One region of the Vibrio fluvialis genome, then DNA from elsewhere that is predicted to be linked to it. Evidence: predicted binding sites of a transcription regulator. Region 1 holds the regulator's gene; the other holds the start of a gene.
The links. Region 1 encodes PurR, which represses purine synthesis genes. Its sites were predicted from a motif close to TNANGNAAACGTTTNCNTNA; they were not measured.
Positions count from the first base shown of each region.

Region 1 (4,183 bases):
TTTAGCAGTTCGCACAGCAAGTGTGCTTCCGTCGGATTGGCGGCTATGAATATTTTCATCGTTGTACCGTGTTGGCAGAGCGTCTGACCAGCCGGTTCATCACCCATTTCATGAGCAGTGGAAACACCCCAAGTAAGGCGAATGACAGCAACACCGATGGCGAGACAATGCCGGATAATGAATCAATTTGTGCCAGTTGTGTGCCGGCGTTTAGATACACCGCAGTGCCAGGCAGCATACCCAACTGGCTGACCCAATAGTAGCGGGCAACGTTAATGGGACTTAGGCCCATCAAGAGGTTTATCAGAAAGAACGGGAATACAGGGATCAGCCGTAATGACAGCAAATAAAACGCGCCATCACGCTCAACGCCTTGGTTGATTGCGTTCAATTTGTCACCAAATCGTTGTTGAACCCAGTCTCGAAGCAGATAACGGCTGCTCAGAAAGGCTAGTGTTGCACCGATGGTACTGGCGAAAGAGACAAGCAAAAGACTGAGCCAAAAGCCGAACAATGCTGCTCCAAGCAATGTGACAACGGCTGCGCCGGGTATCGAGAACGCCGTAATCAAGACGTAGCTGACAAAGTAAATCAGGGCAGCAGCAAGCAAATGTTCGGCGATATAGTCCGACAACAGCGCTTGCTGAGCTTTGGCATTGTCCAGAGTGAGGTATTGACTGAACGTGAGCCCTAATCCAATGATCACGGCCAGCAAAATTAAGCCTAGAACTAACTTCTTACTCATCGATGTTTCTCGTTATACGGTTATCTAAGGTATACGTAACCAGACAGGGAAAAGCGATATTTTCTTTCACCCAAAGAAAAAAGCATCCGTGAACGGATGCTTTTAATGAAGTTGCTCTCAAAAAGGTTTACGACAAACGCTGTAACAACTCGTCGCGACGCGTTTGAGGGATAACTGACCAGTGCTTGCCCTCAATGGCGCCTTCAAGTGCCCACAGAAGCTCCAAGCCGACATCTGAAGAATGTGATTGTCTAACGGCTTTGTAAGCTTCTACGGCACCTTTCTCCTGCAGATCTTCCACCGTTTCGATGCCGGCTTTTTTCAGCATTCGTTCGGTTGCAAGGCGCAGGTTAGGGAGATCTTTAAGACGATCCGGCTTCGCTTGGGCTTGAGTCTCACGCTCATCTTTGGCCACTGCTAATGCCGCTTTCGCGTCTTCCAGAATTTTTGCGGTGTCTAACCAACAGTCTTCCGGCAAAGCGAAATACTTGGTTACAACGGGAAATCCGCGCTTTTTATAAACATAAGGCTCGTAGCCTTGTTGTTTGAACTTGGCTGTTGAAGCATCGTCGGCGCGAATGTGAAGTCTGTCGTTAACCACCAATGCGAACATTGTGTCATCAACAAAAATCCCAAAGCCACCAAACATTGAACGAGATTTAACGCGTCCAAATTGCTCAAAGAGCCGCATTGAATCTTTTAGTATTGGTTTATCCATGCTGTAAGTCTCGGTGTATTAATTAATACGCCACCAAAGTCAGGTCCGAGAAAATAGCAAAAGAATGCAGAGAGTATGTCAGTTAGGAGTCAACTTCTTAGTGTATGCATTTTTGCCATCGGTAACCCCGCTACCTACCCGAATTGGGTTTAGGCCGGAGGCTTTGCGTCCCACCTTTTCAGATGGTTTGCCCTGTGCGTGACATTTCCTTCAAAAAAAGGATAATCAAAAATTTGGATAAACATCACATTTACCTTGTGCAAATGTGATGTTATTCAAATATATATGTCCAACCATTGCAACTTGATTCATTGATTTTGAATCTAAATAGACAATTCAGACATGTTGATTTTCTGCAAAGTTATTGTTTTGTCAAGTCTTTTACTGTGTCGCGCTCTACAATCTCCGGATGCATCTCGAAGATACGGCGATCGTGCTCTTTATCTTTGATTCGTTCGAGTAATATTTCGAATGCGTTTTTACCCACACGACGTTTAGGTTGGTGGATAGTGGTTAGCGGTGGAGAGAAATACTCTGCCAGCTCAATGTTGTCATAACCGATAACCGACATATCTTCCGGAACACGAATCCCACGTTGTTGCAGGCGGCTCATTAAGCCAAGCGCCATTGTATCGTTAAAACAGAATACAGCGGTTGGACGTTTGTCCATGGCGATGATTTTATCTGCGGCCAGTACGGCGGTGTCACACTCGAAGTTACCTTCCAGAATCCAGTCTTCGCGGACAGGCAGGTTTGCTTCTGCCATCGCACGGCGGAAACCAGCAATACGTTCCTGACAGGCGGCTTTAACGAAATGGCCACTCAGGCAAGCGATATCAGTATGACCGCGGTCAGTCAGGTATTTAGTAGCCAGATAACCCCCTTCTTCGGAGTTATCGATGATCTTATCAGCCTGAGAGGTCTCTGGACCCCAATCCATGATCACCTTAGGAATGTCAGAATGGCTTTCCAACATTTCCAGCAGTTCTTCGGTCAGGTCAGAACACATAACCAAAATACCGTCTACGCGCTTTTCCGCCAGCATGCGGATGTAGTCGCGTTGCTTTTCGTAAATACCACCGGTGTTACACAGGATCAGCGTGTAACCCTGACGGTAACAGTAGCTTTCCACACCATCGATCACTTCGGAGAAGAAGAGGTTGGTGGACTGAGTGACCAACATACCAATTGTTCGTGTGGTGTTGCACTTTAGGCTTCGAGCTACAGCGCTCGGTGCATAGTTCAGCTCTTTAACAGCATCCATCACTTTTTCTTGTGTGGCTTCTGCAACAAATCGAGTTTTATTAATTACGTGAGATACGGTTGTTGTTGAAACGCCAGCCAGGCGTGCAACGTCTTTAATCGTAGCCATAGGTTTGTCCTGTCGATGACTGCTGAGCGCAACAAAATGCGTCGTGCTATCAGATTCAGCAGCGGTTAGGCTTGTACTGCAAGTGAAGCCTAAAAGTAGTAAAAACACAAAAACCGCTCGAAAACAGCGGTTTGCATCTTAAATTCATATTTTATCGTTTGCGGGCAATATAGTAGTCCGCAACGCGTGAACTCGCAACGAAATTCATCGGATGAGATCAAATGATCGTCACAAAGTTCGCGCGATATTCTTCAATTTGTGAGCATGATAGCGAACTATTCGTCAGTCAAATAAGCCTGATCAAGTTGCAGGAAGGCGACCAGAAGCTCGCTGACTGCGGCGTAAAAACCAAATTGATCAAGCGACTGGCAACGGGTCGCGAAAGTTGGTACCCAACTCAAGAGATGAGATTGGATAAATTCGGCCTGTTCAGAAAAGGCTTGTTCCATATGTGACTGTTTTTCCAGTTCGTTGGACCGAATAATCATATGTCCCAAGAAATCCAACTCGACAGCCAAATGATCAGCTGGTTCGTTCAGTGAGTCGTGAATCGCAACGCCGTGCTGTTTCATCAAGTCAGCCATTTCTTGTGCCGGAGTATCGTTCAACAGGCCTGTTTTACCAAGGTAAACGGAGGCGTAGGGCAGGGCTGAATCCTTGTCTGACTTTAAAAACAGGTCGCAAAAGTCGGCCGCCAATTCAAGGCGGGCATCGTCACGGTCGAGCAAGCGGTTCAGTGCTTCCACCAGATGCGTCACCGCCGCTTTCAGTCCGGCGTTTTCACTCAAGCCAGTCAGAAAGGCACGAATTTCGGGTGAATGATATTGCTCGATCTCTTTATCACTGAGCTCTTTACTGAACAAACTCGACAACCACCAATAAATTTCGGCGCGCTTTTCGTTAAATGCTTTTACTTCTTGCATGGTTAGACTCCGGATACTTTCTCCCTATAAGTCTAAACAATAAACATGAATAGCAATAACGCAAACCATGAAAAAATATGAACAAATACGTCAGCAAATTAATAGCTTGCTCAGAGATTGCTTTGAATCAATAAACCCTGAGGTTTTTGGATTGGAGACTAGAATTATGACTGTTTATGAATAGAATTACGGAGTATTTCGAATGAGCATAAAGTGGTGTCAATGAGCTATCACATACTAGTTGTTGAAGACGACATCGTTACCCGCAGTAAGCTGGCTGGTTACTTTCAGAAAGAGGGTTATCAGGTAACAGAGGCTGAAAATGGGGTAGAGATGCGTCAGGCGCTCAGTGAACATGACATTGACCTGGTGATGCTGGACATCAACTTGCCAGGTGAAGATGGTTTGTTACTGACGCGAGAACT
Region 1 covers NZ_UHIP01000001.1:1,200,261-1,204,443, forward strand. Annotated here, with positions in the region: gene DYA43_RS05740 (putative signal transducing protein) at 1-59, opposite strand, end outside; gene DYA43_RS05745 (TVP38/TMEM64 family protein) at 56-745, opposite strand; gene DYA43_RS05750 (TfoX/Sxy family DNA transformation protein) at 873-1,463, opposite strand; cyclic di-GMP riboswitch class I at 1,581-1,665, opposite strand; gene purR (HTH-type transcriptional repressor PurR) at 1,825-2,835, opposite strand; gene torD (molecular chaperone TorD) at 3,111-3,758, opposite strand; gene torR (two-component system response regulator TorR) at 3,981-4,183, shown strand, end outside.

Region 2 (4,183 bases), 630 kb from region 1:
TGGTCAGATTCGACGCTTCGGTGTACGCGTTATTGGCCAAGACCTGAGCCTGAATCGACAGGTTGTCATTTTTCAGATGCGGATAACCGGCAATACTGAAACAGAGCGATGCGGCGAACATTTCATCAGCGGCCTCTTCACCCTGCTTTTGCGACGCGCGCGCCTGATGGCGCATGCCTAACTTCGTCCATTCGTACGCCCAGTTACCACTGCGATACCCCATTACCGTATCCAGCCAACGCTCCTCAGTACGGGAGTGTTTCGAGGAAGCAATACGGGCCAGAACTTCTTCTTGTTCAACCGGGTCAATCCCCTGCCAGGCCCATTGCAGACGGCGCAAGTTACGATACCAGGCGTAGCCATCCTGCTCTTTCTTCTGTTCGAGGAAATCCTGACTGCTTGGCATGTACTGGGTGAGAGAGGACGTTTCTTTGGCTTGTTTGTGCTTTTGGAACAAAGTCTCAGAAAGGTTTTTACTGATTTCTTCAGACATAACGCGTCTCTGTTAAGAGGAATGGCCTAATAGTAATAAAAAAAATGGCCCTATACAGGGCCATTATCAAATAAAGTTGAGAATCACGGTTTATTTTTGTTTACGGTTGACGGGTTCAACGTAAGACAACACCATGTCCCAAGGCTGTTCAATCCAAGTATCTTGCGGGATATCAACAACGTACTGATCCACCAGGTCACGACCTGCAGGCTTCGCGCATACAGTCACAAACTTAGCTTTCGGGTACATTTCACGAATTTTACGTGCAGTATCACCACTGTCTACCAGGTCATCAACAATCAGGAAACCTTCGCCATCGTGCTCAGGCGCTTTCAGAACGCTCATGTCACGCTGATGATCGTGGTCGTAGCTCGAGATACACACGGTATCCACGTAACGAATACCCAGTTCGCGAGCCAGAATCGCAGCTGGTACCAGGCCACCACGGCTTACACCCAGGATACCTTTCCATTGTTCTGCAGGCATTTGAAGTTCAGCCAGTTCACGGCAGTACTTCTGCATATTGTCCCAAGTGATAACGAATTTTCTACTCATTGTTATAGACCTAAAGTTTGGAAATGTTTTTTGCCAGTGTTACGCGGCAAGAATGTATTTGACTGCAAAGATGATCGCCATCACCCAGACGCTGAGTGATACGTTGCGACCTTTGCCACTCAGAAGCTTAATCAGCGCGTACGCGATGAAGCCCATTGAAATACCTTCTGCAATTGAGAAAGTCAGTGGCATCAGAAGACAGGTTACCACCGTCGGGGCCGCTTCTGTCAGATCACGCCAGTCAATGCTGACTAGGCCTGAAAGCATCAGAATTGCGACATAGAACAGCGCACCTGATGTTGCGTAGGCTGGGATCATACCCGCTAATGGCGAGAAGAATAATGCAAGTAGGAACAAAATACCAACCACAACTGCGGTCAGACCGGTACGGCCACCCGCCGCGACACCAGACACACTTTCTACGTAAGAAGTGGTGTTTGACGTACCCAGCAGAGCACCCACAGAAGTCGCGGTTGAGTCAGCCAGCAGCGCGCGGTTCAGACGTGGAATCTTGCCGTCTTCACCAATAAGGCCCGCTTTCGTTGCCACACCAACCAACGTACCCGCCGTATCAAACAGGTCAACGAACAGGAAGGCAAACACGACTGAAATCATACCTACTTCAAACACAGAAGAGAAATCCAGTTGCATGAACGTCGGTGCGATGCTTGGCGGAGCCGACATCACGCCGCCCCACTGCACGTCACCGAAAATCAGGCCCAGAGCGGTGATCGACAGAATGGCAATCATTACCGCGCCTTTCACGCCGCGGTGTACCAACGCGATGGTCAGGAAGAAGCCCAGAGCTCCCAGTACCGCAGGCAGAGAAGTAATCGCACCCAGAGAAACCAGAGTCGCTGGGTTGTCTACCACGATACCGGCATTTTTCAGCGCGATGAACGCCAGGAACAGACCGATACCCGCAGAGATACCCGTTCTGAGTGACATTGGAATCGAGTTAATGATCCACTCACGAATCTTAAACAGGCTCAGCAGAATGAACAGCACACCCGAGCAGAATACCGCCGCCAGTGCCACCTGCCAGGTGTAACCCATGCCCAGCACAACCACATAAGTGAAGAATGCGTTCAGGCCCATACCCGGAGCTTGTGCAATTGGGTAGTTCGCGATCAGACCCATGATGAAACAGCCAACCGCCGCTGCCAGACAGGTAGCAACAAAGACTGCACCACGATCCATTCCGGCATCTGAAAGAATCGCTGGGTTAACGAAAATAATGTATGCCATTGTCAGGAAGGTGGTGACCCCTGCAATGATCTCAGTGCGCACGTTGGTGCCATTTTCACTGAGTTTGAATAGCCTTTCCAGCATGTTCGAATCCTAATAAAGGTAAAAAGTAAACGGTTGCGTAATCGATTGGGCGCAGATTATAAAGTTATCAAATCACAAATTCCAGACGGAATTTGCATCGATTTTGCAGAAACTAAGAAAGAACTATGCACGGTTACACATAAATGGCAGGCGTTTCGACTAGAAATTAACCGACTTGAATGAGAGTTCAGAAATGAGAACAACCTCTCCCTTTTGCTTGGCTGCACATCAGAGAGAGGTTGTGAATATCAGAAGCGTACCATCGACTGGATTAGGAATTCATCACCTTATTAGGCAACCAGGTGACCAGATCCGGGAACAGCATACAGATCACCAAAACCACAAATTGCACCATGATGAATGGGGTGACGGATTTATACAGATCCATCATCGTGACCCCTTTCGGCGCGATGCCTTTGAGGTAGAACAGCGCAAACCCATAGGGCGGCGTCTGCACCGCAATCACAATGTTGAGAATCATCAATACGCCGAACCAGATGGGGTCATAGCCGAGCGACACGGCCACCGGAGTAAATATCGGCGCGCACATCAGCACAATAATGAATTCATCAATGATAAAACCGAGCAGCAGCATAATGACCTGGAACATCATGATGATCACAATCGGCGGCAGATCGAGATTCTGAGTAAAGCCCGAGACCATGCCCTGAATGCCCATCAACAGATGGAAATTACTGAACACCGACGCCCCGAGAATAATCCACATCGCGACACTCACCAGCATGGCGGTTTGCATGCCAGAACGCATCAGCAATTCCGGTTTAAAACGCTTAAACAGAATCGAGAGCAGAATCGCCCCCATCACGCCCAGCGCGCCGGATTCGGTTGGCGTCGCAATCCCGGCAATGATGCTGCCGAGTACCACCACAATCAGAGCAAATGATGAAGCGCCATCACGAATGGTTTTAAACAGCTCATAGCCTTTAGGCACTTCGATGTCATTATCGATATCCATCGGCGCACGTTCCGGACGCAGCTTACAGCTGATCACCACATAACTTATTAGCAGCACGATGGTAATCAGCGCGGGTACCATCGCGCCGAGAAACATCTTGCCGACCGAGTTCTGAGTGGACGACGCGAACATGATCATCGGAATGCTCGGCGGAATCAGAATGCCCAGTGAGCCGCCCGCCATAATAACCCCAAGCGCCAGCTTCTTATCGTAGCCACGTTCAAGCATAGGTTTGAGCGCAATCGAACTGGAGGTCATGATGCCCGCACCAATGATCCCTACCATGGCACCGATCATCGAACATACGCCGATCACGCTGATCGCCAGCGATCCTCGCACACGGCCGATAGCCAGTTGGCTGGCATTAAACATGGCATCGCCGATCCCGGAACGCGTCAAAATCTGTCCCATGTAGATATAGAGCGGGATCGCCAGCAAAATAAAGTTAAAGAAGGTGCTCTCGACGGTAGTCGGAATAATATTAAACAGCGACTCCCCCCACACCAGATAACCGACACCCATTGCGATCCCACCCAGCGCCAGACCAACCTGGGCACCAAGAACGAACGCGGTCAGGATACAACCCAACAGAAGCAGGGTTAACATCTCAATTCCCATTTGGGCTCTCCTTGTCAAAAACGGAATCCAGCTGGTCGTTATCGACCTTAAATGGCTGCTCAGTCAGATTGACGTGCTGGTGAACCTCACCATTCAATTCGCGGCCTTTGATCAAAAAGAACAGATTGGCAATCAGCTCCGTAGAATGCTGGGCAATAAAAATCACCGCAGAGACGGTAATCATCAGCCAGAAGTGATGCATGGCCGGA
Region 2 covers NZ_UHIP01000001.1:568,925-573,107, reverse strand. Annotated here, with positions in the region: gene frsA (esterase FrsA) at 1-493, opposite strand, end outside; gene gpt (xanthine phosphoribosyltransferase) at 584-1,048, opposite strand; gene DYA43_RS02640 (NCS2 family permease) at 1,088-2,380, opposite strand; gene DYA43_RS02635 (TRAP transporter large permease) at 2,652-3,974, opposite strand; gene DYA43_RS02630 (TRAP transporter small permease subunit) at 3,964-4,183, opposite strand, start outside.
Region 2: a site for PurR is predicted at 2,402-2,421, ahead of DYA43_RS02640 (NCS2 family permease). Genes of this name have one in related genera too.